2 regions of the Lysinibacillus sp. fls2-241-R2A-57 genome follow, and region 1 is predicted to be linked to the other one. Evidence: riboswitches for the same ligand, from Rfam matches in the RefSeq annotation. Region 1 holds a riboswitch; the other holds the start of a gene.
The links. Region 1 has a riboswitch for cobalamin ahead of QRN68_RS21455 (ribonucleotide reductase N-terminal alpha domain-containing protein). Riboswitches for the same ligand answer to the same signal wherever they lie in the genome.

Region 1 (20,810 bases):
GCTGCTCAAAAAAAAACGGTCGTAAATGTCATAGGTATAAGAAGCTGACCGTAATAGGCTTCTTTAGCATACCTACTTTTTATCACTGCTAGTTTTGAAACAAGAATCATTTCGTATCTAGTAATTTACTTGGTTAGCTTGATGGGCATGTGATGTTACCCCTATAAGCGTTTTTTGATTACTTCCTATTTTACTACAGTAGCAATTCATGAAGACCTATCGACACTGCATCACAGAAAGTATGAAAATGTATGATTGGTAATTATTCTTTCTTGCTCTGATGAAGATTTTACCATAAGAATATATATTCCTATATATGCGCTTCCCTGTAAAATGGAACTGCTTTAGCATACCATGCTTCATCTTAGAGGAGCTGTATCCTGAAACATGTCCTTACAGGAAAAAGCCCTAACATGCAAAATGTCATTGTTGGGGTTTTAGCTTTATACATAAAAAATGGAAAATGTTTATGAAGCGGGGGAAACTACTAAATTAGGCCGGCCTTCATTAATAGTAGCTGCTGCTGAAGGATATAAAACCGCGATGGTAGTTGATTTGGTCAGTACAATTTTGAAAATTGTTCGTTTAATTACGGATATTAAAGCACTTTAATGTTAATTAAAAGGGGATAGTAGGGTCTAATCATAACTAAAAGCATATTATAGCTTCAAGATTTTTATTTTCACAAGGGAGGAAAAGAATTATGTCAATTGTTCATGTTACAACAAAGAATGAACTAAGAGAACAATTAAAAACAAAAAGGATTGTATTATTAAATTTTTGGGCTGAGTGGTGTGGCCCGTGTAAAATGTTTGCAGGGGTTCTTAATCAACTCAATGAAGAATTCAGTAGTAAGGTGAAAATTATAAAGGTGAATGTTGAAAAAAGCCCAGATATTGCAGCGGAATATAAGGTAATGGGAATTCCTCACTCTAGATTGATTATTCAAAAAAAAATACGTGAACCAATTATGGGATATGTGCCTTTTGAAAAACTGAAGAAAATGATTGGAGTTTGATTCGCCAAACGGGAGGAAACTTGATTGTACAATTATTGGTGGAGGAACGGCAGAATAGTTCTTACTTCAGACTTTTCGAATTTGAGGAAGATGGCATTTGTAATTAATAAAATGAGGGGAATATTTTTCCTTCATCATAAAGTGGTAGAATCCGTTGATACATCAATGTTTGTAAAAGGATATTAGTCAAATACGATATTTTCAATCTGTGTAATTATATACGAGCTCATGTTATAATGAGGAACTTAGGGTAATTAAGACTTTTCCTTATAACTGAACGGATGCCAAGAAAGCCTCCGCATAGTGATAAAATATGGAGGTGTAAGAGATTGAATAAAAAATGGACGATTGATAAAATTAAAGAATTTGTTGAGAATAATTCGGAAAGTAAGTTGCTAACGACTGAATATCACGGTTTTTCTCAAAAGTTATTATTAAAATGTGCATGTGGTAGCAACTTTGAAAAAACATTTACAAAATTTAAAAATAAACATCAACGTAAATGTGACGTCTGCCAACCACCAAAAGAGTCACGCTAAATGAAGTGCTCAAAAAAGAAGTTGGCGTCTTAATTAAAATCACCTCTTACCTATTTTCTTTATAGTGAAGAGGTGATTTTTATTTTTTATATAAGTTATTTATTCAACTCATTTATAAATTTTGATCCTAGTAGTGTGACGATTGAGTAATCAGTTACGTCACCTTCGATAATTACTCCGAATGTCCTTTTTACATCAACTGGGATATCAACTTCAATTACATTGTTATCTTCTGAGAGTGTATAAGTTTTTAATATTTCACCATCTCCAACAAAACTAATAGTAAATAATGTTTGGTTTGTGTATTCATAACCATCCATTGGAGGTGAGTAAGATAAAGTCGTTTGGTATCGATCCATTTTTTCTGGAGAATTAAAAGATACTCCACCAATTTCAAAATTAGTATAGAATTTAGAATGAACACCAATCTGTTCTTCATTTTCACCAAAAGCTACCCAAAATACCTCTTTATATTGTTCTTCAGAATTTGCGTCTGGAAAGGCATTTCCTTTTTTAACTTCTTCATCCGTATATATATGAGTGTTATAACTCAGGTTATTTTCATTCTCAAGTATATTTAACTTGAAATCAGTTTGTATGAAAGAATTAGTATGTATTTGTTCATTCTCATCTGCTGCAAAAGCAATTAAAGCAAATAATAATGAAAAAACGATCCTTATAGCAAGGATAAGTATATTAGCAATACAGTAAAAGTTTAAAAGTTTGCTTTTATTCCATACAAGGTGAAGTGAAAATGTGTAAATTAGAATTAACCCACTAAAAATAAGCGCTTTAATGAAATGATTTTCAGAAAGAATATTAAAAAAGATATCAAAAGTAGAAGGTAAAACTAATATTTTCATAATGATAAATTCATATGCTGGTCTGAGCGTTTCTCCGATAGTTTCATACGAATTAATCATAAAGTATGCTACAGTATCTACAATTGCACCTAATATTCCCAAAGCGACTGTTAAAATAGCAAAAACACCTAATACACAGCCAATCCCATTAAAATCCTTGCTATCGTATATCACCCCACTATTCCCTTTACTTGTAAAAAAAAATTTTGGCATATAATTCCTCCTATAACAATATAATATAACATTTTTTATTAATAGTAACAATGTTGTAGATTTCTTTAAAATTAGATTTAATGATATGATGAAATGTATTGATTTGGCGAAAATGCCGCACATAATATAATGGATAGAAATAAAAAATGGTGTAATATATGAATGCAGGTGGGAGCGCATTCCAGGGATTTTCCACATAAGTGTTCAAGCTATTGGGAAGATCCTAATAATTTGCTCGACGCAAGTTTTATTAATTCTGTAAAGGCCAAATCGTGTCATTGAGAACAGTCTTGATTTCGGTGGCTTCAAGACCGTACGCCTTTTAATAGGTTCAAAGATTGATCTTATCTCTAAGATATTTTTTAAACCAAGTTGGAAATTGGCAGGACCTACCTGACCACTTAAAAACAAGCAGCATGCACCTGTTAAATTTCAAATATACATTAAAAAATCACCTCAAAAAATAACTAAAGAGGTGATTTTTATCAAACTTTTTTACAAAGCTACATATTTTTAGCGAAAATGATCGCCGTTTAATTAATGCATTTACTTATTGAACAACTGCATATTTTACTTAAAAACTAACGCAGCAGTCTTTCATTTTCTGTGATGAAGTGCTAATTTTTGCACTTCATGGGTGGCTAACGGCGCAGTTAAGAGGAATAAGGAATAATTATAAACAATAAGCCTGTATCTATGATTACTTTGTAATCTAAGATACAGGTTTTGTATTTTAGTTATAATTGTATGGATGTTTTTTTACGCCAATTAGTGGAGAATCTTTGTTAAAATAAATATTTTTTGGAAATTGAACCTATTATGATTTGGTAATCGTCTAATAGCAGAATTTGAAGTAGGTTGAAAGGGAGGGTAGTAGATTGGATAGAGAAGAAAAAGATTTCATATTAGAAAAAATAATGATTGAATATGGTAATGAGTTGGTACGATTGGCATTTTCTTATGTGAAAGATACAGAGATTGCTAAGGATGTTGTTCAAAATACGTTTATCAAATGCTACAAGAACCTTGATTCGTTTCGATTTGACGCACAAATTAAAACTTGGCTCTATCGTATAACAATTAACGAATGTAAAGATTATTTAAAAAGTTGGAATTACAAAATGGTACAGGTAAAAAGTTTTATTAATGAAACAGCAAAGTCAATATTACCATCAACAGAAAAAACAGTTATCGATAAATACAATAAAGCTGAAATAAAAGATACGATCTTTTCTCTTCCGAAAGTGTATCGGGAAGTGGTTTATCTATACTACTATGATTCATTAAAGACAGAGGAAATTGCCGAAGTTTTGGATATTCCAGTTAATACAGTGAAAACTAGATTAAGAAGAGCAAAACAAAGATTAGAGCCGATGATTAAGGAGGAAGAACTTAATGGAAGATAAGCGATTAAGAGATAAATTTTCTAATACGTCTGATCAAGAACTAAGATTTACGAAAGAATACCGTAATGAAGTATTTGAACAAATTCATAAACTAGAGAAGAATAATAATACGCAGAAAAAATCTCTTGTTTCTTCTTTTAAAAAATTCGCTCCACTTACAGTTTCTTTATTAGTGGTAGGCTTGTGTATATTTTTGTTTATTCCATCGATTCTTCCTGGAAACGTTAATAAAGAATATAACAGAAGTGATACAAGCGGTACAGTATTACAAGAAGACGAGATTTTTACCACTCTATTTACGGTGAAAGATGAGAATAATAGAATACCTATTAACCTTTTAATTACTTATAGTAAAGATAAAAAGATGGTGAAAGTTCTGTCTATCCCTCGTGATACTTATGTTCCGATATTGGATAAGAGTACTGGAATTACTTCATACGATAAATTGTCATATGCTTATGCTGACGGTTCGGGTGGAGCTGAAAGTGTAAGAACAACAGTTTCTAAGTTATTTGATTTAACAATTGATTATTATGCAGTTATGGATTTAGAAACCTTTTCAACGCTGATTGATTCAGTGAATGGTATAGATTACAACTTGCCAGAAGATATTCGAGTAAGAGCTATTTCTAGAGTGGCATTTGAATTCAAAAAGGGGACGAATCATTTGAATGGCGAAGAGATTGTGGCATTAATGATGGCTGCTACAGAGGGGAAAAGATACGAATTCGATGAAGAAAACCTATTAAATCTCATTCATGCTGTTATTAATAAAACAAAAAACGAAATCCCACAAACACAATTAAAAGAACTTACTACTAAAATAGAAGCCAATACATCAATTGATCATTTGTTAGAGAATAAAATAGAAATTGATTCTGTAAAATCGTTATCTTTAAGTGAGGGAATGAAATCGGAAACGATAGATGGTCAATACTATATTGTGTTTGAGAAAGACTTTTTAAATTCTATTTCAGAAGAGTTAACTACATTTAATTAAATATAAATTGGAATTGTATGTAATTTTATACTAAGAGAAGATAAAGGTGTGTTAATGAAATGTAGATTAACACACCCGGGTTTTTTGTACTTTAAGAAATTGAAAGAGATGGATCGTGGTCGATGGTTTCATAATAAGAAAAGCCCCAATACACACCTTTTTCTAAAGTGAATATTGGGGGGGAGTTCAAAATTAATTTAGATATCACGACTAACGTTTATTTTCATTTTGATTACGACTGAAGATTACTTCCTCAGCGAACTCTTCTCTGTTTTCACGCTCTCTGTTAGCATTTTGATTTTGATTTTGCTGTTTTTTGTTGTCTTGAGTTTTATTATTTTTATGTTTATTATTACCCATTATCATCTCACCTCCACCATTAGTGTGAGTGAAAGATGATTTTTTATCCGCATTACTTACAATTAATTAATGAAGTATATGTGATGAACAAAAGGCATGGATTATTGCTAAGATGGTTGCTATATTTCCACACACTGATAATTTCAGTACTTGCATTGGATTTACTTTCTTCAAAGATAGAAAGTTCGTGTTTTTATTCACATAATAAAATTTGACGTAAAAATGATTGTTTTTTAGCAATGCATCGATCTGCTATAACAAAACCTGCATCTACTATCAAGTCATCAATTGTTTCAATTGTAACGACAACTACTTTATCGGCAATGCGTCGAGCATGTTGTAGAATATTAAATTGATCTTCGGTTGATGTATGCGTAAATAAGTTATATGGTAAATCAATTATTGCGACATCATAATGTTCTTTAACCTCGGAGATTGGACCTAATGTAATGGTGCCTGTTAACCCAAAATATGAGATGTTTTTTCTGGAACCTTGACAAACATTGTAATTCATATCTCGCCCTTCAATATTAATCCCCATGGAAAGGGCTTCAATTACTACTGTCCCTATACCACAGCAAGGATCAATCGCACGAATATTTTGAGGTTGAGGAACTGCGATATTTGCAACAGTACGAGCGACTCTAGTACTTAGTGCCGTTGAATAACTGTGTGGCTTGTGTAAATGATTATGCCAAATGGATTCACTCTTCATATGCTTTCCAAAATACCATTTTCCATCTATTAAAATAAGACCAAATACAACTTCAGGCTCATTTAGTTCTGGTTCGCCATCGATGCACAATCCTACCTCGCGTTCTAACAATCGACGCTCTGGCAGATGAATTTTCTTCTCTTCACCTATATCCATACTATTTAAACAAACTACTTTAAAAGTTGTTTCCTTTACTGTTAAATCCTTCACCAATGTCTTGATGTTTTCTATGTTATTTTCTTCATATAGCACTTCAAGTCTGTCTTGTATAAAAGGACTACGGCTTGGATCAATTTTAAAAGGGCTTATTATATAGTTTGATTGGGAATCAAGATTAAAAAATGAACGCATCTCCATTCTGCACAAATCATATTCGTCAACATGATGTACATATGTGTATATAAATTTACTGTTATTTTGTTCGTTACTCAATTGATTATCATCCTTTTAAGTTGTTGTTCACTTGATTTCACTAAAGTTAAAAAAACAAATGAAGTTGTTTATTTTGTAATCGTATCATAGGTGTCTCTATCAAGCCACTCGATATCAATATCGAAATTAGATCGTATTCAAGTAGTGATGAGGTTAATGCCAAAAGATCGCTCCCCAATCATCAAGCCAAACAAGCAAAAGGGTTAATCCAGTTGCTTGTTAGTTTTGTTATGCTTGATTGCTAAATATAATGAGAAACTTATCGCAACGAACATTATTACAGAAAATACAACCGAGAACGTGGCTTTATAGTAGATGGATGTAATCAGCATGACGAGCGAACTAATGATGATGGCTACACGTAGTAATATATCTGTTTTTGCACTTGGATTAAAAAAATCTTGAAGAATAGCAAATAAATAAGCTATTCCGAAAAATACAAGATACTCATAAACAAACACAGGCTTCACGAAATCTGGGATTCCAAAATAAATTAATACAAATATAAAAATGAGTAGCACTACATATTTTCCGTATTTGCTTATGAAGTTTGACAAAGTATCACCCCTCGTATTTATTCTAAAAAAATTAGAAATTTTTGCTATAAGCATTTAGTTTCAATTTAAAGAGATATTTCTGAAAGGACGATAATAGATAAAATCGTTAATAGACACATCTGAAGAAATTTATCTCAGGTGCTGCACTTTTAATAGTGGAAATAATTTGTAAGAAAAAATAATATAGAAAGAGACATCTAATAAAATTTCAGGGGGTTATGAAATGGTTGTAAAAGAAGATATTTTAAATAGAAAGGGAGCTAGAAAGGCTAGCGATATCCCAAATGATGTTTTAATGTTGTTGAATCAAGGGGAAATAGAGAGTGTTAATTTAATGGAATGGCAAGCTGTTAACCATATTTCTTTAGTCAAAAATGTTCTACCAACAATAGGGCTAGAAGAAAAATTAGAATTTGTACTAACTGAGATAGAGAAGCAAAAAGTCGAAACGGGAATGAAGGCTATACGTTTAATAGGGAGTTTATTAGATACAGTCATGATAGATGAAAGTGCTACTAAAAAAGAGGATGTAATCAAAGTTTGCTCCGAACATGTATCTGATAGTGTCCGATGTTGGGCAGCATTTATGAATAAAAACAACGATTATTCTTTAGAGGAGAAATTGTTGTATATCCGACCTTTCGCAGCAGATCATCATTTTGGTGTCCGAGAAATTGCTTGGATGTCAATTAGGGAAGACCTTTCAGCAAATATTGAGAATAGCGTAGACCTGTTAGCAGAGTGGGCGAAAAGTGAAGATGAAAACATTCGTAGGTTCAGTTTAGAATCAATCCGTCCTCGCGGAGTATGGACAAAGCATATTGAAAGATTAAAGGAAGAACCGCAAATCGTACTTCCTATTCTACATTTACTAAAATCAGATTCGTCAAAGTATGTTCAAGATTCTGTCGGTAACTGGTTAAATGATGCTAGCAAAACTCAACCAGAGTGGGTAAAAAACCTTTGTGATGAATGGCAAAAAGAATCTCCAACTAAGGCTACTGAGAGAATCATTAAAAAGGCTCAAAGAACGATAGTAAAAGGGAAATAACGTTTTGGTTTGTGTGTCATTTATAATAAAAAACATCCTTTTGGAAAATGGACATGTTGTAATGGACATTTTTTACAGAAGGGTGTTTTTAATTTTCTTAAGCTTTAACTTCCAAAAGGGTTGTCTACATAAGGACCCTTCACTGAAATGCTCATTAGTTGCGTAGCCATAAATTTAGGTGGATATGGCATATCGTTTTCTAACCACCAAACAAGCATCTCAAGAAAAGCTGTGGCAAAAATTCTGATAGCCATTTCAAGTGGAACTGTCCGCTTTTTATCATCTGATTGCGTGCAATTAATCCCGTTTGAAACAATATCGATGAGGATCTCTTTCATGCTTGAAGAGAAATAGGGAATATTTTTTTCTAGAAATTTGTTTGAATAAATTCATGAATGTATCCGTGAGGCTCATCTTCATCATTAAAAATATCAAATTCTATCTTGTTAAGAAAACGTGTAGGATGAGAACGGATATCCGCGCGCAGCAGAGATATCCGCGAAAAGAAACAAATACCAACGCAAAAAGGTGAATTAACTTGAAGTGTGAGCGACTTTCATCGATTGCGAATAGCACAAACATCACAATTTTTTCTGCATATGATAATGATGAAGCGTTTTCATTAAATAATATAGAAGAAAAGTACTTCTATTTCATCCAAAATGGAAACAATATATAAGGGAAAGATGGCTGCAAAAAAATTGTCAAAATGACATGGTTAAGTTGGATCGATTTGGCATGTTATATTGTTTTAATCAATCACTTAAATCCTGTATTTTAGATGATTTAAGCTAGTTCAGACTAAGATTTGTACGATTATGTGAATTCTACAAAAAAAATTTGTAAAAACCTTAACTATTTCATACGAAATCCGTATAATAAATCAAACAGTGCGGAAATTGTCCATATTCTATCGGTAAATTGCGTGAATTTTTTAAATTGTATTGACGTAGAGAGCGATAATTTGTACACTGTGTACATTCAATTGTTTTGTGGAGAAATACAATTAATTTAAAAAGTTAGGATTTGATAGATATGATCGTATGTAAATTTGGTGGAACATCTGTAGCAAGTGCAGAACAAATTCAAAAAGTAGCAAACATTGTAAAATCTAATCCGGCACGTAAAATCGTAGCCGTTTCAGCGCCAGGGAAACGCTCCGGTGATGATATAAAGGTAACTGATTTATTAATAAATTTAGCAATGGCAGCATTAAAAAATGAAGATGTGGAAGAGAAAGTGCAAACAGTTGTGAATCGTTTTAAGGCGATTGCAGATGGTTTGCAGTTAGATCATACAATTTGTGGCGTGATAGCTGAAGATTTGCGTGAACGTGTGCAAGGCGATAAATCGAATGAGGAATTATTTATCGATAGCATGAAAGCAGCAGGGGAAGATAATAACGCGAAGCTTATCGCAGCGTATTTCAATTCTATCGGTATGCCGGCTCGTTACGTAAGTCCAAAAGATGGTTTAGTGGTCAATGATTTACCTGAACGCACGTATGCATTACCAGAGGCTTATGCTAATTTAGCACCTCTAAAAAATACAAAAGAAATTATTGTGTTCCCAGGTTTCTTCGGTTACACTAAAGCGGGCATATTGCGAACGTTTGACCGCGGTGGCTCTGATATTACAGGCTCTATTTTAGCAGCAGCTGTTGAAGCAGAGCTTTATGAAAACTTTACGGATGTGGATTGTGTGTTTTCTGCGAATCCGAAAGTCGTGAATGATCCAGTGGAAATTAAAGAAATTACGTATCGCGAAATGCGCGAATTATCCTATGCAGGCTTTTCAGTGTTCCATGATGAAGCGTTAATGCCTGTCTACAAGATTGGGGTGCCCGTTAACATAAAAAATACAAATAATCCATCAGCCCCAGGTACTCGTATCGTACCAAGACGCTCTGCTACAGGTCGTCCAGTTACAGGTATCTCGGCAGACAGTGGCTTTTCAACTTTATATGTGTCAAAGTATTTGATGAATCGTGAAGTAGGCTTTGGACGTAAGCTTCTACAAATTTTAGAAGATGAAAATATTTCGTATGAACATACGCCGTCTGGTTTAGACGATATTTCTGTTATTATGCGCTCAAATCAAATTACACCAGAAAATGAAGCGCGTATTCTTTATCGTGTGAAACATGAATTGTATGCTGATGACGTGCAAATGCGTCATGGTTTCTCTATGATTGTTATCGTAGGGGAAGGTATGCGCAATAACACAGGTCTTGCGGCACGTGCTGCAACTGCTATTTCAAAAACAGGTGCAAATATAGAGATGATTAATCAAGGTTCATCTGAAGTTAGTTTAGTATTCGGTGTGCTACAAGAATTCGAAAATCAAATTTTACAGGCGCTTTATGAAGAATTTTTTGCGCATGTGAGAGTTTAAGTAAATAAACACTAATCCTTGAACGGGATTAGTGTTTTCTTTTTCACGGGAATACGGTAAAATCGAGGGCGTACATAGATTGGAGGTTTTACTTTTGAAAAAATTATCGATTGGTATGTTTCTATCAATGATTGGCATACTATTTGTTTGTTTAACGATCATGGATATTTTACCTGCCTCGACTAAAACAATGAAGTTTGTCTATATCGGGATTGGCTGGGTATTTATCATTGCGGGATCCATTGTTCGTTTTAAACACTTAAAACAAAAGCAATAACGGAATATCTCGAAATTGAACTGTTTTAAAACGCGAATTTATGATACAATTTCAAAAAAAATAAATAATTTGAGTATTATGAAGTTGCGATGCTGTGCGAAAATTCAAAAGTTTTAAATTGGGGAAAGATGATTAAGTTAAAAATCAACAGTACAAATTCTTCTTTGTAAGAATTTGTTTTTTTATTTTCTGAATAGGAGGCGAGATCATGTCAGTACTTCGCAAGGGCGATATTCATATTTCTGACCATTATGTTGCCGTCCGAACAGATTCACCGATGAAGGTCGTATCTTCAGCCGTACATAATCCGGGCTTTGGCTATTATACACATATGATGAATCGTTCGGTGCCCTATACGTATGATGAACGAAAACCGCAGTTAGAATTACAACTATTTTTACAGTCAGAGGGCTTTCCCGTTGATAAGACAGTTGCGATGATGACGGCTGTCTATGCCAGGTATGCAACAATCCGTGAGTTTACATATGAAGGCATTCATCTTGTCATTATGATTACAGCTGGACTTGGCAATGCCGTAGATATAACGCGTGCTTTTCATCGCAAGGAGCAATATCATGCAGGTACCATCAATACGTGGGTTCTTATAAATGGGAGATTGTCGGATGAAGCTTTATTTCAAGCGATGATCTCTACGACAGAGGCAAAGGTTAAGGCACTCTTTGATGAGGGCATTACAGATCCAACAACAGGCACACAAGCTACAGGTACTTCAACGGATAGTTTGTTGATTGCTTCGACGGAGGAAGGCGACTACCATCAATATGCAGGGCCGATTACGATGCTTGGGAAAGTTATTGGCCATGGTGTTTACGAAACGATGCGAGAAGCTGTGCAAAAATATAAAAAAGATAAAGAGGAGAATCCTTTATGATGGCACTGATGATTGCCTGTATCATCGGGCTTACTTTTGATTTAGTAGTGGGTGATCCTCCTAAAATGCCTCATCCGGTTCGCTGGATTGGAAAGCTCATTCAATCTCAAACTGAATTGTGGAATAAAGGAAGAATGAGAAAACTCCGCGGCATGATTATGGCGCTCGCTGTAGTTGGTACAACGATGTTTGTTGTGACAGCCATTATGCTACTAAGTTATCAGGTTAGCCCATTATTTGGCATATTGATGGAGGGGCTACTAATTGGTATAGGACTAGCACAGCGTAGCTTGAAGGAGGCCGCGATGGCTGTCTATGAGCCGCTAGTCAAAGGGGATTTTGCTGAGGCTCGTGTGAAGCTTTCTTGGGTTGTTGGGCGTGATACGGAGAAGCTTGACGAAGATGAGATTGTTCGTGGTGTTGTAGAAACGGTCTCAGAAAATACGAGTGACGGTGTAACAGCTCCATTATTTTATGCCTTTTTATTTGGCGCAATAGGGTTATGGGGCTATAAGGCTGTCAATACGTTAGACTCTATGGTTGGCTATAAAAACGAAAAATATAAAGATTTTGGTATGTTTTCTGCAAAGCTAGATGATGTATTGAATTTTATTCCAAGCCGGTTAACAGGCTTACTGATGGTACTAGGGACTAAAAATGAAACAAATAGATCACTTGGTAACCGTTTAAAACGTTGGGCACAGGATGCGAAAAAGCACCCAAGCCCGAATAGTGGTTACTTAGAGGCAGCCACAGCTGTGCAACTTGGGGTACAGCTAGGTGGGAAAAATACATATCAAGGTGTCGTTTCTTATCGTGCAATAATGGGCGAAAAATTAGTTCCATTAACAAAAGAGCATATTGCAAAGTCTGTTATTCATATGCGTATTGCTACTTTGCTCTTTACTCTTGTTATGTTAGCAGTGGAGGTGTTAATTTTTGCAATTACCTAATCACGGAGCAAATCCGCAAAATGTCTATCATCAACTAGGGCTTAACATGCCCGAAGAGGTGTATGATTTTAGTGAAAATGTCAATTCGGCTGGACCACCTCAATTCGTTGAGGCACGTTGGCGGACATTTTTTCCGCTTATTCAACGCTATCCAGATCCGGATGGTGAGCCATTTTTATCAAAGGTGACCGCTTTTCATCATGTACAGAAAGATTCAATACTACTAGGCAATGGTGCATCAGAGCTTTTTAGTGTTTTAGCTAGACGTTATGCAAATAAACGTGTAATTATCGTACATCCTTCTTTTTCAGAATATGAACGAACATTACGAGCAGCAGGCGCTGAAATTGTGCCGATTATTGTAGAGGATATTGTTCACTACACATTGCCGATGGAGCGTTTACAAAGAGAGATGGCGAACGCAGATGCTTTATATATTTGCACACCGAATAATCCGACGGGGGTGCTTCCTAATAAAGAGGAGCTCCTACAATTAATGACGCACGGTGCAAAAGTCAATTGCGAGCTTGTCATTGATGAGGCTTTTATTGACTGGGTCGATGAAGCCTATTCATTGATTCAATATGTGGTCGAAAATCCTCATATGATTGTCGTTCGTTCGATGACAAAAATGTATGCAATTCCAGGGTTACGCCTTGGCTATTTAGTGGCAAGTCCTATCGTTGTTGCTGAGTTAAAGTCTATTTTACCGCATTGGAATTTGAATGCCTTTGCACTCGTTATAGGGGCAGGCTGTTTAGATGAACAAAATTATTGTCAACAGGCGATTGCCTATGCAACAACACAGCGGGAATTGCTACAAAGCTATTTACAAGAAAATGGTTGCCAGGTGACGAATAGTGTCACGAATTATGTATGTTTTGCGCTGCCTAAAAATCAGCAAGCAGATACATTTTTTACATATTGTTTATCAAAGGGCGTCGTGCTGCGCCATACAAAAAACTTTATGGGCTTACATGGTGAATGGTTCCGTATCGGGATTAAAGATATTGTGGCCATGACTTATTTAAAAAACTGTTTACAGGCATGGTTTAATGCGAATTAGGAGTGAGAAAGGTGACAACTTTTTATTTAGTGAGACACGGTGAAACGATGTGGAATAAAGAGCATCGACTACAAGGGTGGTTAGATTCGCCATTGTCTGAAAATGGTGTTTTACATGCAGAAAAACTGCACGAGCATTTAGGTGAATTTTCATTTGCAGCAGCATTTAGCAGTACGAGTGGTCGTGCTAAGGAAACGCTGGATATTCTTGTAGGTGATCGACAGATTCCCATTTACTATGCGGATGAATTACGCGAGATTTTTTTAGGAGATTGGCAAGGTAAAACGGTCGAGGACATCGTTAGGACAAATCGCTTAGACTATGAATTATATACCGATTATCCTGCGCAATTCACAGCAACTCATACCGAAAGCTTCGGTGCGGTAACTGAACGAGCAATGTTTACGTTAAAAAAAATTGCAGAAAAATTCCCTGAGGACAATGTGTTAATTGTTTCCCATGCTGTAACGATTAAATGCACGGTTAACGCTATTTTAGGCAGAAGTATTAATCAGCTTTGGGCAGAGCCATTCATTCATGGTACAAGTGTAACGATTATTGAACGATCAGAGCAACAATGGCTCGTTAAAGATATTGGTAACATTCAACATTTAAAATAGGAGGCGTAACTATTGCCACTGATTTTCATTACAGGGGGAGTACGCAGTGGTAAATCCCACTTTGCTGAAAAAGCGGCTGTTACTCACTATCAAACAAAGTTCATGCAAGCACAAAGACTTATTTATATTGCTTCTGGCGTAGCGATGGACCGTGAGATGGAGAAGCGAATATTGCGTCATCAGGCAGATAGACAAGCACAAAATATTGAATGGCTTACGATAGAAGCACCTTATGAAATCGCTGATACATTGATAAGCCTGACCGATGGCGATGTCGTGTTATGGGACTGTGTCACGACATGGCTGACAAATGCTTTTTATGACGGTTTTGACACGGGTACGCCATGTGTAGATCAACCAGGCTGTTTAGAGGAGAAGCTCCGTGTCTTAAAAAAAGCAGTAAAGACGTTACTTGAGAAGAGGGTGACGTTTTTTGTCGTCTCGAATGAATTGTTTGATGAGCCTCCATATACAAGCGAGGAAGTTGAATTATACCGACAAAAGCTCGGGAATTTACATCAATGGTTCGTTTCTATAGCAGATGAGGCGTATGAAATAAATTATAGTATCGTAAAGAAATGGAAATAATGCAACGCACATTGAAAATAGAAAGAAGGAAGGCAAGACGATGAAAAATTTCTGGCATAGCCTACAACTTGCATTTCAATTTTTTACAGTTTTGCCGGTACATAAGGAAATTCCTTTATCCAAAGCAACCATTACGGGGATGTTCGCCTTTTTGCCGTGGTTAGGGGCTCTTATGGGCACCGTAGTGGCAGCGGTGATATATGGTTTAACAGAATGGACGATGAGCAGTGAGGTTTTGCTTTCCTTTTTGGTTGTCGGACTATTCGCTTTATTTACTGGTGGTTTACATTTAGACGGATTTATCGATATGGGGGATGCTTATTTTTCGTATCGGGACCGGGAGAAGCGGCTTGAAATTTTAGATGATCCACGTGTCGGTGCATTTGGTGTGCTTTCGGTGCTATTTTTAGTGCTTAGTAAATTCGTCGTATTGCATGAACTATTCGTGCAGCATAAGTTAGCTCTTTGGATGTTGATTTTTATTCCTTTATTAACGCGTGTGGGCATGAGCTTTTATTTTATGTCGCTAAAGTGTTCAAAAGAAAAAGGGCTTGCTTATTTTTTTAAAACACATATTAAACCGAGTTTGCTTATATGCTTTATGCTTATCACACTAGTTGTGGCGTATACTAGCTTATTGTTTGTCATAGGCTTCTCCATTGTTCCGTTCGTGTTGATTGCTGTATTAGCGATTGCCTTTTTAGTCTTTCGACAATTTACAGTGCGCAACTTTGGTGGTGTTTCAGGGGATTTACTCGGTGCTTCAATTGAAGGAATGGAGGTTGTGCTGTGGGTGACGTTGTTATTGTGCGCTTAATGAGACATGCACCAACAAAGGAAAATCTGGAAAAGCGTTATATCGGCTGGACAGATTCATCATTAGCAGATGTATCTTCGCTGACTATTGTAGATAAAGATGTCACAAAGGTGTATGGTAGCGATTTACGGCGCTGTAGAGAAACAGCTGCCCATTATTTTACGAACGCAACTTACATGGCAGATAAGAGATTCCGAGAGTCGAACTTCGGTGAATTTGAAGGGCAAACATATGAGGAGTTAAAATCTGATCATCGTTATTGTGCATGGTTAGATGACCCGGTACAATCACCGCCTCCAAAAGGGGAAGGCTTTGATGCCTTTTGTGCGCGTGTTATGGAAGGGTTTACAGCGTTATCCAAAGATGAAGATGTTTATCATCTCGTCGTTCATGGTGGAGTCATTCGAGCACTGCTTGTTGCATTTGCACCAACTGAGCAACCATTTTGGACGTATCATACGCCGCATGATAAAATGTTCACTTTAACGTTTTCAAGAAAGGCTTGGGAGGAGGGAGCAAGATGCATGTCTTTATCGGAGGAGCTTATAGTGGAAAAACCGACTATGTCATGAATTTGCTTGCAGATCAAAAAGTTGAGCTAGTAGATGGCTATGTACCTGATGACATTCCTGCCAGTGATATACTTGTTATTAAAAACTTAGAAAAGTGGCTCGTGACACAAGATCTAGAGGATGATGAGGCCCTTGTCAAAACCATTTTGACAAGACTAAAGACTCTTGACGAAAATTGTGCACTGTATATAATTGTGACCGATATGGGACGTGGGGTTGTGCCGATGGAAAAACAGGCACGATTATTACGCGATACATGTGGGCGCTTGTACCAGGCGTTATTTGCTGAAGCGGAACATGTCGTACGCATTTGGTACGGTATCGGGGAACAAATTAAATGACGTGATATTTGTCTTGAAGAATTTTTAATACGAGGAGTGGACGCCCAGGGTCGGATGGAAATCAACTCCACGTTATAGTGAAGCGTCAAAGATAAAAAGAAAAGAGGAAATGGAATGGATCGACAAAGGTTAATGAAATTGACACTCGTTGCCATGGTAGCGGCAATTTGTGCAGTTGGTGCAGTGATTAAAATTCCAACATTTATTGCAACTGCTGCGCTGGACTCTGCTCCGGCATTTTTGAGTGTTGTATTTTTATCTCCAGTATTGGCTGGGGTTGCGGGGGTAATTGGGCATTTTATTACAGCCTTAACTTCTGGCTTCCCACTAGGACCACTCCATATTATTATCGCAGTAGAAATGTTTATCGTTGTATGGATCTTCGGGATTATGCATAATAAAGGAATGCATTTCTGGAAATGGCCTGTGGCACTTATTTTAAATGGCGTTGTGGCACCATTACCGTTTTACTTTATCATTAGTCCGGCATTTTATTGGGCATCTCTTACGAGTCTTCCGCTGGCAACATTGATTAATTTAATCATCGTTGCAGTTGCAATGCCAATTTTATCTAAAGTATTTGTGCGTAAGGCAGGGCGATTACATTGAGAAATGCCATAAAAATAGGGGAGCTCATTGCTACGACAGATAATGCCGCAGCAATTGGTGAAAAACCACAAGATGTTGTGTCAGCCTCAGATCAACTAACGGCATACTTGACAGCACGTGTTACTTTTTTAGAGCAGCTTGCCGCAAATGCTTTACCAACACATGTCCTACTCGCTAATTTTTCAGGGGATGCGGCATGGTCTCGGTATGTAGCAGGCATTCAGCAAGTTTTTGATGAAGCTGGTCTTATTTGTCCGCAAATAGACGGTAGCACTGAGTCCAATATGCCAACTGTACAATCAGGTTTGTCTATAACGATGCTTGGAGAACAGCAGAAACGTACACTAACTAAGCATGAACAACTTATTTGGTATACATATGGACTGCCACTTGTAGGCAATGAAGTCCTTGCGCAGCCTGAGGATGTCGCACAGCTACAGCCTGTTTTTCAGGCATGGAAAGAGGACATCGTGCAGCAAGTTTGGCCAGTAGGATCAAAAGGTCTGCAAGCAGAATTTACCCGCCTTTTTGGCAATCAACAGGTCAAAAGTTCGCTAGATGTTGAGAAAACGGCTGGCCCATGTGCAGTCATTTTACTAGGAGTACATCCAGAAAAAGAGCAACTGGCACAAAATATTTTTCCTAGAAATTTTGAAAAACTACGTAAAACTGCATTGTAATAGGGCTTGCTTCGAGAAAAAGTAGCACTTAAAAAAATTCAAGGGGCAAAACGCCTATTGCAACAACAAACACAATATGTTAGATTTGTTTAGGAGTTAAAACACAATATATAGTATTTTGGACAAGAGGTACCAATATGGTTTAAAAGGGAATTCGGAAAAAGAGCATCTTAAGCCGAAGCTGTCCCCGCAACTGTAAGTGCTGACAAATGATGATGAGGCCACTGTTAAAAATGGGAAGGCGATCATTTGGAGGAAGCATGAGCCAGGAGACCTGCCAATTTGTTCGAGACAACAACACATTCTTCGGGGATTGAGAAGTGGAGGCGAGAGATTTGTTCACTTCTTTGTGTGCATGTCCTTCATTTCCATTTCCGATTTTACAGCGATCACGCAACCGATAGAGGGTGCATGATCGCTTTTTGTGTTGTTGTAGAAAGAAAGGGAGAGTATGTGTATATGACAATTCAAATCGAACAGCAAATTGCTAAGTTAAAGAATAGTTACACGGAGGATGAACTTGAAAGTTTTGTAAGGTTATCGGATCGATGGCTACGAAAAAATGACAATGCCACATTTGAGGCATGGGCAGATGCGATGATTTTACAAACGCTTAGCCTAATTGATGAAGAGGAGCCATATTGGACATTTGTTGCAGCGCAAATTTATTTAGAAAAATTATATGACCAATTTGCAATGCGTCGCGGCGTTTCAGTGAAAGATGTTTATCAGGTATTCCCAGCACAATTAGCACGCTATACAGAGGCTGGTTTGTATCATGAAAGTTTAACAACAAAATATAGTGAGCAAGAGCTTCAGGAACTTGCTTCTTATTTAGAACAAAGTCGAGATGAGTTGTTTACATATATTGGCTTAAAAACATTGATGGACCGCTATGTTGTCCGTGATTATACGAAAACACCAGTGGAGCTACCTCAGGAACGTTGGATGGTCATTGCGATGACATTGATGCAGGATGAAACAGAAAATCGTTTACAAAAGGTGCGAGAGTCTTACTGGGCAATGAGCAATTTATATATGACAGTAGCCACTCCGACATTATCGAATGCAGGGAAAACACATGGACAGTTATCTAGCTGCTTTATCGATACAGTAGATGATAGTTTACAAAGCATTTACGACACAAATACAGATGTTGCAACCTTATCGAAATACGGTGGTGGCATTGGCGTTTATATGGGCAAAATTCGTAGCCGAGGCTCATCTATTAAAGGTTTTAAAGGGGCATCAAGTGGCGTATTACCTTGGATTAAACAGCTTAATAATACGGCAGTTTCAGTCGATCAGCTTGGTCAACGCCAAGGAGCTATTGCTGTTTATTTAGATGTTTGGCATAAGGACGTCTTTACGTTTTTAGATTTACGTTTAAACAATGGGGATGAGCGTTTACGTGCCCATGATATTTTCACAGGGCTATGCTTACCGGATTTATTTATGGAGACAGTTGAAGAGCGCGGGGAATGGCATTTATTTGACCCACATGAAGTACGAGAGGTTATGGGCTACTCACTAGAGGATTTCTATGATGAGAAAAAAGGTGACGGTTCCTTCCGTACAAAATATGCAGAATGTATCGCCAATCCTTTATTAAGCCGTGAAGTCGTACCGGCGATCGATATTATGAAGCGTATTATGCGCTCACAGCTTGAAACAGGCGTGCCGTTTATGTTCTATCGTGATGAAGTAAACCGCATGAATCCGAATAAACATGAAGGAATGGTTTACTCAAGTAATTTGTGTTAATAGTAGCACCTTCAATCAGAAATGGTTGTCGAAAACTCCGTTAAACGGGGAAAGTCACAATGTGATAACCTACCGTGCTAAATCTTTTGATTAAATTAGTTAATCAAAAGTAAAAGCCTAACGACTATCGAAAGCATAACTCATTGAAAAACATGAGTGAAGAAGCGAGTAGAGTACCCCTCAAGCGAGGCCCGTTATAGGGATAATTCATAAAGGGAAAAGCGGAGCATCCTTCAGGTAGAGCTGAGGATGATGATATAGTCTCCTCTGTATAGTGATATACAGCAGTTCATAAGAGAACGGATTAGGTCTAGCGAACCTAGTTGAAGAAAAGGACAGAAATTTTCCAAAACATGTCACCAACTGAATTTGAGTCTATTACTTTAGAAGATGATGTCATCGTTACACGTCGCAAGCCTGGAGACTTCGTAGTATGCAATTTATCATCCATTAATTTAGGTAGAGCTGTACCGGCTGGTGTTTTAGAGCGCTTGATTCCAATTCAAGTACGTATGCTAGATAATGTTATTGCTCTAAATACAATTCCAGTAAAACAGGCAGAGCGTACGAATTTGCGCTATCGTGGTATTGGACTTGGAACATTTGGCTGGCATCATTTATTAGCTTTAAAAGAAATTCAATGGGAGTCTGAGGATGCTGTAGAATTCGCGGACAAGCTATATGAGGAAATTGCGTATTTAACGATTCGTGCTTCCAACGATTTGGCAAGTGAAAAAGGAGCCTATCCATTATTTGAGGGCTCAGATTGGCATACTGGTGCTTATTTTGACAAACGTGGCTATGACAGTGATAAATGGAATGCATTACGTGCGGCAGTTGCTGAAAAAGGTATGCGCAACGGCTATGTGATGGCAGTTGCACCTAACTCATCGACATCCATTTTAGCAGGCAGTACGGCAACGATTGATCCTATTTTCCAAAAGAGTTATTCAGAGGAGAAGAAGGATTACAAAATACCAGTAACTGTACCAGATTTATCACCAGTGACGACTTGGTATTATAAATCTGCTTATTTCATCGATCAAAATTGGACAATCAAGCAAAATGCTGCACGAGCACGTC
Region 2 (10,503 bases), on a different contig from region 1:
GGAAACCAGCTAACTTTCGAATCCGATTCATTCTTTACATATAGATAACCATTAATTTCAGTACCTAGCGATGAAAAAACAGTTCCCTTTAAATACATTCTTTTATCCCAATCTACAACGTATCCCTTTACTGGACTAAGTTGCGCTCGTGTATCCTCTGTTAGCTCATAACGCACGCCTTCTTTTCTTTTTATCGTTTCAGCTATTTTAATATCTGTACCTTGATATTCTACACAACTTTCTCCTACCTCTATATCAGCAGAACAATAAGAAAATACTTGTCCGTCATTTAAGAAAGAAATTTTGACCGCTTCTTTACTGACCTCATCATCTTTATGATAATAGTTTCCATAACGTTTAAAATCACTAATATGGTCACGATTAATATTAATATAAGTTGGATCGTTATAGAATGATGCACGAATTTTTATCGGTACTTCTTTAAATACTACTAAATCAGTTGCTTGTACCCGATATTGCCCCATCTGGTAGAATGTTTTGCCATCATATTTTTCAATGTCATACGTTTTAAAGAAGTTATTTCGCTTAACCACTAACGAATCAAACGTACCATTTGGATTTCTCTTATATACCTTGATGTCTTTTTTAAAGGTCATTTTTCCTGTTTGTCCTTTTACAACTTCGGCTCCATCATGCATCACTTTCGCATTTGATATTGTTGGATTAACTACTGCTAATACGAATGCTGCTAGTAACACAGTAAAAAATTTTTTCATTATTTTCCCCCCTCGCTCTTTATTATTCTCTTAAATCCAAACATAATTACTTAATAATGTAAATTAATTTACGTAATATTCCATTGTAAAACGAAGGGCTCATCACCTTAACGTGTGGTTGACTTCCGTTCCCTCTATGCGCTTTCCTGCGTGCCTTCAGTCGAAACGGAAGTCAACCTATATACAGGCATACATTCTTAACAAATGTCATCTACAATTTTTGGTGATAGTCATACAAAAGGATGTTTAAATGCAGCGTGTTTTCTCATCACCTTTTTTACATTTCCCAATAATCAGCCGAATTTGTTCTGCGGTAAAATTTATAAAAGGGTTCATTCGGGCGAGCATGTTCCTTATAGAGGCTAATAATTTGCTTTAAAAAACCTTCAATATGCTCAACTCCTACCCTTTTCGCAAACAGAGTACCCGCTTGAGCATTTACACCCATTGGTACTGCCCCTAAATAGACATCAAAGCTATCTTTTTGATAGACGAGCCCAATATCATCATACACCGCATTATAGCAGGCCGAGGCACAGCCATTTACGTTTATACGTAATCTTGTAGGTACAGATATTCCTTCTAATGAATGATATAGCTGTTCAGTAATCGGTGCCGCCTCCATCTTATCTCCATCGCAAAAATCACAGGCCTTCATCGCCACAATCGGTCCTTGCTTTGCCACATACAGGCCAGCGTCTTCTAGTTCCTCAATCGTATCTTCTACATCTTCTGTTGGAATTGATAGTAATATGCTATACGAGGCAGAGTATTTGATAGCACCAGTCTTCCCTACAACCTTTGCAATTGTTTGGAATTGTGCAGGAGTATAATGCTTATTTATAATACCGGGGCTTACTGCAAGACGAGTAAAATCGCCATTGTTATTTAACTTTTCAAAGGTTTTGTCCGGTATATTCGTATGGAATGCATTCATTGTTTAACGCTCCTTATAAAAAAAGGGGCTAGCGTTTTGCTAACCCCAAATTTTTTTCTAGTTTTCAAAGCTCTCAGGATAGAAGCCCTTAGCTAATATTTGAATAGCTTCTGCAGCACGAACCCCTTCTGACGCAGCAGAAAGTGGTAAGATTACAAAACGTTCATTTTTAACTGCTTCCATTTCTTTCAACGCTGGATCATGTTTTAAGAATTTTATTTTTTCTTCCGCCGTTTTTTCTCCGTAATCAACGACAACAACGACTTCTGGATTACGCTCTACTGCATCTTCTTTTGATACCGTAGTCCATCCTGATTCCACATCACCAAAAATATTTTTACCGCCAGCAATCGTCACAAGCTCATTCATAAAGTTTTGTCCAGTGGTTAAGACATCTTTATCACCACTGTCATAAACTAAAACGCGTAGACCTTTCTTATCTTGTGGTAATTTCGCACGAACTGCGTCTACATCCTTCGTCATTTGTTCAATTAAAGCTTCTCCGCGATCCTCGACACGAAAAATTTTTGCGATATTTCGTATATCTGTGAAAATATCTTTTAAAGTTGGTTTCGTCATATTTGAGGCTGTATGTAAATAAGTGTGTATCCCTAATGCCTCAAGCTCTTCCTGTGTACCAACACCTTTCTCCCCAAAGGCGCTTTTCCAACCTCCGTATATAAAGTCTGCTTCTGCATCAATAACCTGTTCCTTTGAAGGATACTGTTTAGCTAACACCGGCACTTTATCGTATGCAGCTTGTAGGGGCTCATAAATTTTGTCATCTAAGTACGCTGTCCCTACCATTGAATCTTCTAAGCCTAACGCTAACATAATTTCTGTTACATGCTGATTTAAGCTAATCGCTTTTTTTGGTGCTTCCTTATATATTTGTGTTGTTCCATTATTTTCAATCGTAATTTCTGTCGTTTCAGCTTGGGAAGGCTCTACCTTCTCACCTTGTGCTGCTGATTCTGGTTTGTCCTTTGTATTACACGCGCCAAGTATAGCGATTAACGCAATCGCAAAGACAAGCCACAAGCTTTTCCATTTCTTCATGTCCTCTTCTCCTTTGCTGTTAACTATATAGAAAGAAATCTTTTGACTCCTTTGCTACCTGAATGACACTCGCTGATTTAAGTTAAAAAGGGCATAAAAAAATCCCCTTGTTTCCAAGAGGTTAGCATAGTGAAAGAAAGGTTCTTCAACCTATTCACTATCCCCATCCTCGTGGTTTAAGTAAAAAATACACATTGGCAGGTATCCTGGCTTAGGTTCATCATCTATACACCTTCCCATAGCATGGCTACAGTGGTATCTCGTATAGACTCCCCATTTACAGTTGCGGGACAGCATCGGATTCGCACCGATTTCCCTTTTAAGCAAATAATAAAAGTCATTTGCACCAATAAGTCGTTATATTTTTTTGTTGTCAATGATATTGATAAACTAGCAAAAGAAATTTTTGGTCGCAATCTCACAAAAAATCCATAAAATCATAATCATGAATATATTAGCACTATTTCGACATAAATACTAACTATTTTACACGAAATCTTTTTCTAGTAATTCTGTTACAATGGTGAAAGATGAAAAATAGAAACGAGGATTTTTTTATGCATGTAACAATTGGTGTACTCGCTCACGTTGATGCAGGAAAAACTACATTTTCTGAGCAGTTACTATTTCATACAAAAAGTATTCAAGCCCGCGGACGAGTGGATCACCAGGATACATTTCTAGATAATCATGAGCTAGAGCGTCAGCGAGGTATTACAATTTTTGCAGAGCAAGGTCGTATGACGATTGGAAATGATACATATACGTTAATTGATACACCTGGGCACGTCGATTTTTCACCAGAAATGGAACGTGCTATTCGTGTTATGGATTATGCCATCATTGTTATAAGTGCCGTCGAAGGAGTGCAGGGTCATACCGAAACAGTGTGGCAACTTTTACGCCAATATCACGTCCCAACCTTCTTCTTTATCAACAAAATAGATCGTCAAGGTGCAAATGTAGAAGCCGTTATGACACAGCTTCAAAAGGATTGCTCTGAGGATGTTTTATTAATGGACGAACCGCTCCGTTCTGATTATGTTTCCAATCACATTATGGAGTGGCTTGCTGAACGTGATGAACAGCTTCTCGATGCTTTTCTTAATGAAACTTTGGATAGCTTTAGCTCCCTGACTCATTTGCAGGCGATGATTAAACAAGAAAAGGCCTTTTTATGTTTTACTGGCTCTGCTTTAAAAGATACTGGGATACAGGAATTACTAGCACAGCTCCCCCTACTTACAGAGACACATTTTAACGATAATGCAGCGTTTCAAGGTGAAGTCTTTAAAATTCGTCATGATGGACATCAACGCTTAACATTTTTAAAGGCATTACAAGGAACGTTGCACGTGCGGGATGAATTTTCGTTTGGAGATATGACAGAAAAAGTGACGGAGATTCGACTATATAATGGCAGCCGTTATGAAACTGTGCAGGAAGTTAAAGCTGGGGATATTTTTGCAGTCAAAGGGATTAGTCAAGCAAACATCGGCGATATCATTGGTCGTTCAAGCAACCCGCAGCCCTACGAGTTAGTACCAACGTTGCAGGCAAAAGTACAATATGAAGGCGATCAGCATATTAAAGAAGTTTTAAAAATTTTTCGCATGCTTGAAGCAGAGGAACCATCATTACGTGTACTATGGCATGAAAAATTCCAAGAAATTCATGTACATATTATGGGTGTCATCCAGCTCGAGGTTCTTGTCGAAGTACTCAACAACCGCTTCTCACTAAACGTTTCATTTGGCGAACCACAGATTTTATATATGGAATCAATTGCGACAACTGTAACAGGCTACGGTCATTTTGAACCATTAAAGCATTATGCGGAAGTACATTTATTGATGGAGCCAAATACACGTGGTACTGGCAATACATTTGTCAATGCATGCCATGCGGACGATTTATCGGTTGGGCACCAACGACTCATTGAAAAGCATTTATTCGAGCGCGATCATCATGGGCTGTTAACAGGTTTTCCCGTGACAGATATTCGCTTCACGCTTTTAACAGGACGTGCACATATTAAACATACTGAAGGTGGCGATTTCCGCGAGGCAACATTCCGTGCATTACGGCAAGGTCTTGAGCAAGCAGAAAATATATTACTAGAGCCCTATTACCGCTTTAAGCTCAAAGCCCCTAGTGATTTTATCGGCCGCATGATGACCGATATTCAGCAAGCTTCAGGTACATTTGCCGCACCTATCCTAACCGAAAATGATGCCATTTTAACTGGCCGTGCCCCTGTCGCAACATTTATGAGCTATAGCACAACCTTTGCCGCCTACACCAACGGAAAGGGCGTACTCTCCCTGCAATTTGATGGTTATGATACGTGCCATAATACGGAAGAGGTTATCACGCAAATCGGCTACGATAAAAATGCTGATCCTGAATATACATCCTCCAGTATTTTTTGTGCAAAAGGCAAGGGCTACTCAGTTCCATGGGAAGAAGCTGAGGCAGCGATGCATTGCATTAAATAATTCACATTAAAAAAACAGGACGTGATTGTTAGATCATTGTCCTGTTTTTTAGCGAGGATTTTATGTTAGCGTGTGGTTATTTGCTTTGGTTCCGCGGGTATTTCCCTGGTACGCGCGGGTATTCGCTCTGATTTCGCGGGTATTTCTCTGGTACGCGCGGGTATTCGCTCTGGTTCCGCGGGTATTTCCCTAGTACGCGCGGGTATTTGCTTTGGCTTCGCGGGTATTCGCCCTGATTTCGCGGATATTCTCCTGGTACGCGTGGGTACATCCTGTGTCAGTGATTCCTCTACTCCCCTATCAATGATCACAGTCTCTAAGCTCCCTCTAAGCGCTTCTTTAAATCTACACATCTACTTTTCCTCTATCATCAATTATTCTGCTATGTTACAATTTTTAACGAAACATTTTCAGTAAAATAAGTGAAGGACAGGAATTTTCAAGGATGTTTAAAATTTATTGGAAATGAATTTTTATTATATACATATCAATGTTACATGACTTTATCCTAAATCTTCTCAGTTGTTTTATAGGCTTCATGCTATTTATAACGTACGAAAATATCTTTAAAGTAGTCACTTAAAAAGAGATAGTAAAGGGGTGGATTCATATCGCAAAGTTTATTGATGACTTGGCCGGTGCAGTATACGATGTTATAAAGGTTGTATTAAAATGCCTGGGGTACTTAATTGCTGGTATGTTAATAGTTGCAATGCCAATTTACCTAATTGTGTGGGTAATTGGATTATTCCAGTGACTTTTATAGTCATAATTTCAAAAGTTTTTAACAAACGGGGAGCTTTAATTCAATAAGTATAGGACTTGTATGTATGATTGAATCTCATATATGCAAGTCCTTTTGTTATGCTTTAACACTTTCACACAATACGCTCCCTTAGTTCCACACATAGCAATCATAGACTACCTTCTTCTAAATCATTCTCAATCCTCACAGGCTTTGTAAGAGGCTCTAGGAGATCGCAATAGTTACTTATGTAGGCTATCTCAAAGTTGAAACTATTTAGATCTCATCGTCTCGCCAGCTGTAAAGATTAATCTTCTTCAATACACATTTACCATTTATCTACCAACAAAAATTTTGATATGTTATGATTCTTTACAGATAGAATTTTTCACTTTGTTAAGAAAAGAACAATTGGAGGAAACAATGAATTATATAAAATCTTTACGACAATATGTTGGAACAAGTCCTATTATTGCACCAGGTTCCGCAATCATTGTTTTGAACGAAAAGAATGAAATACTTTTGCAATTACGTTCAGATACAAATGATTGGGGGCTTCCAGGTGGTGGAATGGAAATTGGAGATAGTTTTGAAGAAACTGCTCAAAAAGAGTTGTATGAGGAAACAGGCTTAATCGCCCAAGAATTGAAATTGCTTGGCTTAGCTTCAGGGAGAGAGTTATATTATAAATTTCCACATGGGGATGAAATTTATAATGCTACGGCAATTTTTAAAGCAATTGCTGTAAAAGGCATTATTACACAAAATGAGGAAAGTAAAAATTTAGAATATTTCCCTTTGGACAAACTCCCAAATTTAAATTATACGACATTGAAATTACTAGAAAAGGTTGGTTATATTTCAACTAATTAGATATGGGGCTATAATCAATCACTCCTTACCCCGCTTCACACAGCAATTAAGAGGCTTGTGCGTAAAATTACACACAGAGCCTTTTCGTTATGCATTCATAAAAGCTCCCATAGCTTCATAAATGGCTCTAGCAATGAAATTAGATAGCTTGTGTGAATGATTCTTAGTAAACATACAGCAAAGCCCCATGAATCAATCGTTTCTCTTTGAATTGTTTCCTTGCATTCTTTGATAATCTTGTAGCAAAAACTCTTTTTCAGTCCTAAGATCCCCATTAATTATACACTCCTGACAATTCTTTCGATTTCCAGGCAATGATAGTTAGCTTTAAGTCTTCTCGTTGTTGCTTTGTCAACGAGTTAAGGTTTAATTGCGTTCTGCCTAAATGTTTCCCCTGTGCTTTGGCAACCGCAAGAAGTTGTAGCATTTTCTTGCGCTCGTATTCAGCTCCATAAGCCACCAGGAAAGGAATTGGCCTACCATTAGTTACAGCATGCAACCATGTAAAAAGGCATTCGTCTTTAAATCGAGGTGATTTTGTGAAAAAATGGTTACGTTTTTTGTAGCAATTGGATTATTGTTTTCAGGGTGTACTTTACTAATTAATAGCCTACTCCCAAATGAATATGAAGTACTCGAAAGTAATTGGGACATTTATTTACCTAAAGCAGATGAGAAAAAAAATTTACTAACAACAGACGCTAGTTTTCAAGGTGATGGGGAATGGTTTGCATTATTCGATTATTCAAAACCGATTGATTTTAGTAATACAGGCTTAATAAAACTTACTTCCAATGAAATATCTGATGCAAATAATAAAATAGCGCAATTCATAAAAAAAACAATTGATATTCGTCAAAATTCTAAAGAAATTGTTGATATTTTTAATCAATATGATGTTGAAGCAGAAGTTGGGGACTATTATTACTATGGTGAACACCATAATGGAAATGATTTCATTATTTTATTATATAAATCCGAATTACATCAGTTATATAAATATGAATGGCACCAATAATGAAACTACCTTTCAACAATAACCCATCACACAACAACCATAGGGCTTGTGCATAAAATTACACACAAGTCCTATTTTTATATTAACCGCTCCTGTAGCAAATAATTAGAAAACCTTGTGTAAATGAATCCCCTACTTCATTCTAAACGCGCACAGGTGCTACTGTCACTTGCAACAATTGCAGATGCGAATTTACCATTAAACTACCAACTAATGCTCTGCTATGTTATGATTCCTTTGTGGATATAATTTACAGTGTGTTAAGTAAAGGGAATAACGCGGAGTAATTATGAACCTTAAAGGTGTATTGATTTATATGTTTTTTGCATAGGAACTTCCTTGGTTTAGGCTTACGCAAACTTAGAATGTTAATTGCTACGAGAAGTAAGTAAACGTACGCAGTTTTCAGTATTTCAATTCAATCGTGAAATAATGCTAAGAAAGGTTTGACTAAAAATTATGAAAACAAGAGACTATTTTTTAATTCCTGTTTTTTTGGTTGCTGTGTTAGCCATTATTATTAGTTTACTAATGGGCGTTCAATATGTAGCTAGTCTTGTTCTAGATTTTAAATTCACAAGCATATATAGCTCGATTTTTTTATCAATTGGAATCATCATTGGTTTTATTCTTTTAATACCAATAAGCATTGTATTAGAATCATTTGCCCTCCATATAGGTATGAAAAATAAGGGAATCTATTTTTTGATTCAAATTATTCAATTTACCTTGTTTCTCTTTTATATGGATTTAATGGTATCTAATTTTTTACTTGTACAATTTAGTGATATTGCTAATAAATTCATCTACTTCACTATTACCTATGGATTCGTTTATATATTTGCAAAAATAGGTGATTTGATAAAAAAATCTGATGAAGCGATTCAACAAGTGCAATAAAAGGTGCAATTTTGTATCTTTCAACTCCCGAAACAGGAATGAACAACATATCCATCAAAATAGGACTTGTGCGTATGATTTAACTCATGTGCACAAGTCCTTTTGTTTTTCCCCCACAATCGCTTTGCATATCAGTGAATACTACTTCCTAAAAAGACGTGTTCGTTTGGAAATTTCAAGCTCGTTTTTCTAGTTTTATAACCTACTAAGGAATATATTACAACCTCGGCGCTTTTCGGAAGTTAGTTGCTTGTTCAAATGCAAATGCGAGTTTTATTAGAACATCCTCACTAAATGCAGTTCCTGCGAAAGTTATGCCAAACGGTCTGCCATTATCCATATACCCTGCTGGAACGGCAATAGAGGGATAACCAGCTTTTGCACTAATTGTTGAACCTATATATGATGGAAAGATAATCGCATCTAATTCATATTTTTTTAATGTAAAATCAATTCCTTGATCTTGAGCAAAATACAAATCTTCTATTTTTGCATGTAAATATTCAGGATTTCTTAAAGTATTTGATAAACTCTCTCTCAATTCCAATTTATCTTGGCCATATTTCAAACACTTTTCTTTGGAACGTTCGTTGAATTGAATTAGCTCAGAGATAGAATGTACAGGCAAATGAGATGGTAGATTTATAAGGAAATTATCTAAACTATGTTTTAATTCATATCGCCCCACACCCCATTTCCAATCTCTATGAAAAGAAGGGATTTCGATATCTTCAATAATAATGGCTCCTTGCTCTCTTAAAACCTGAATTGCATTATTAAAAAGTGTTTCATCATACTCCTCTGACTCATAGTACTCTTTTAAGGCGTAATTATACACACCAATTCTAGCACCATTCAAACCTGTAGCATCTAAAAATTTTGTATAATCTTGGTGTATTTTTCTTTCACTTTTATATGTAGCAACGTCATCTTGATCTACTCCTGTTAATACGCCCAATAAAATAGCTGCATCTGTCACTGTTCTTGCAAATGGTCCAGCTGTGTCTTGAGAATATGTAAATGGAATAATGCCTCGTCGGCTAATTAGTCCAACAGTCGGTTTTATGCCGACTACTGAATTTAGAGTAGCAGGACTTAGAATCGATGCGTCTGTCTCCGTTCCAATTGATAAAACAGAAAAATTCGATGCTACTGCGACTGCGGATCCAGAACTAGATCCACCCACAAAAAGATCTGGATCACCATAAGGATTTAGTGTTTGCCCACCACGAGAACTATACCCCGCCCACATCGTACTCGACATTGCGTTTGCGAATTCAGTCATATTTGTTTTCCCTAAAATAACTGCCCCTGCTTCGCGTAGCTTTTTTACTAAAAACGCATCCTGCTTCGCTAGATAATTTTCTAATGCCATAGCACCTGCACTAGTATGCATAAAATCTTTCGTTTCAATATTGTCTTTTAAAACAACCGGAATTCCGTGTAAAGGCCCTCTTGCACCTTTAGTTACTCTTTCTTCATCTAACGCTTCAGCAATAAATATCGCTTCAGGATTAATTTCAAGCATAGAATTAATTTTTCGTCCATCTTGATCATATTTAGCGATTCTGTGCAAATAATACATCGTTAATTCTTTAGATGTTATTTCTCCCTGTTCCATAGCTACTTGAATATCTTGTACTGACAATTCTTCTCTGAAAAAGCTATTAAAATTTATCCCCATTGAAAATTCCTCACATTACCATTTTAAAAATATTATAACAAAAATAACAGAT

Region 2: linked by a shared signal. The riboswitch ahead of QRN68_RS26545 (ABC transporter substrate-binding protein) and the one ahead of QRN68_RS21455 (ribonucleotide reductase N-terminal alpha domain-containing protein) in region 1 are both predicted to bind cobalamin.

The regions. Positions count from the first base shown of each region.
Region 1 covers NZ_JARVRU010000158.1:1,052-21,861, forward strand. The annotation lists partial or broken gene QRN68_RS21335 (IS4 family transposase) at 1-92, shown strand, start outside; gene QRN68_RS21340 (hypothetical protein) at 457-612, shown strand; gene QRN68_RS21345 (thioredoxin family protein) at 704-1,018, shown strand; gene QRN68_RS21350 (hypothetical protein) at 1,348-1,557, shown strand; gene QRN68_RS21355 (hypothetical protein) at 1,653-2,633, opposite strand; gene QRN68_RS21360 (sigma-70 family RNA polymerase sigma factor) at 3,512-4,039, shown strand; gene QRN68_RS21365 (LCP family protein) at 4,029-5,039, shown strand; gene QRN68_RS21370 (hypothetical protein) at 5,250-5,399, opposite strand; gene QRN68_RS21375 (TRM11 family SAM-dependent methyltransferase) at 5,593-6,546, opposite strand; gene QRN68_RS21380 (hypothetical protein) at 6,750-7,103, opposite strand; gene QRN68_RS21385 (DNA alkylation repair protein) at 7,327-8,154, shown strand; gene QRN68_RS21390 (TetR-like C-terminal domain-containing protein) at 8,259-8,492, opposite strand; gene QRN68_RS21395 (aspartate kinase) at 9,190-10,548, shown strand; gene QRN68_RS21400 (hypothetical protein) at 10,643-10,825, shown strand; gene QRN68_RS21405 (adenosylcobinamide amidohydrolase) at 11,034-11,717, shown strand; gene cbiB (adenosylcobinamide-phosphate synthase CbiB) at 11,714-12,670, shown strand; gene QRN68_RS21415 (pyridoxal phosphate-dependent aminotransferase) at 12,657-13,736, shown strand; gene QRN68_RS21420 (histidine phosphatase family protein) at 13,748-14,356, shown strand; gene QRN68_RS21425 (bifunctional adenosylcobinamide kinase/adenosylcobinamide-phosphate guanylyltransferase) at 14,369-14,944, shown strand; gene cobS (adenosylcobinamide-GDP ribazoletransferase) at 14,985-15,761, shown strand; gene QRN68_RS21435 (histidine phosphatase family protein) at 15,734-16,333, shown strand; gene QRN68_RS21440 (bifunctional adenosylcobinamide kinase/adenosylcobinamide-phosphate guanylyltransferase) at 16,282-16,674, shown strand; gene QRN68_RS21445 (ECF transporter S component) at 16,789-17,283, shown strand; gene QRN68_RS21450 (hypothetical protein) at 17,280-17,963, shown strand; cobalamin riboswitch at 18,074-18,260, shown strand; partial or broken gene QRN68_RS21455 (ribonucleotide reductase N-terminal alpha domain-containing protein) at 18,423-19,724, shown strand; partial or broken gene QRN68_RS21460 (ribonucleoside-diphosphate reductase subunit alpha) at 20,063-20,810, shown strand, end outside.
Region 2 covers NZ_JARVRU010000226.1:1,317-11,819, reverse strand. The annotation lists gene QRN68_RS26555 (hypothetical protein) at 1-737, opposite strand, end outside; gene QRN68_RS26550 (precorrin-3B methylase) at 1,015-1,674, opposite strand; gene QRN68_RS26545 (ABC transporter substrate-binding protein) at 1,732-2,733, opposite strand; cobalamin riboswitch at 2,913-3,099, opposite strand; gene QRN68_RS26540 (elongation factor G) at 3,291-5,231, shown strand; gene QRN68_RS26535 (NUDIX hydrolase) at 6,400-6,849, shown strand; gene QRN68_RS26530 (hypothetical protein) at 6,945-7,124, opposite strand; gene QRN68_RS26525 (hypothetical protein) at 7,124-7,276, opposite strand; gene QRN68_RS26520 (hypothetical protein) at 7,397-7,867, shown strand; gene QRN68_RS26515 (hypothetical protein) at 7,991-8,116, shown strand; gene QRN68_RS26510 (hypothetical protein) at 8,327-8,767, shown strand; gene QRN68_RS26505 (amidase family protein) at 8,985-10,451, opposite strand.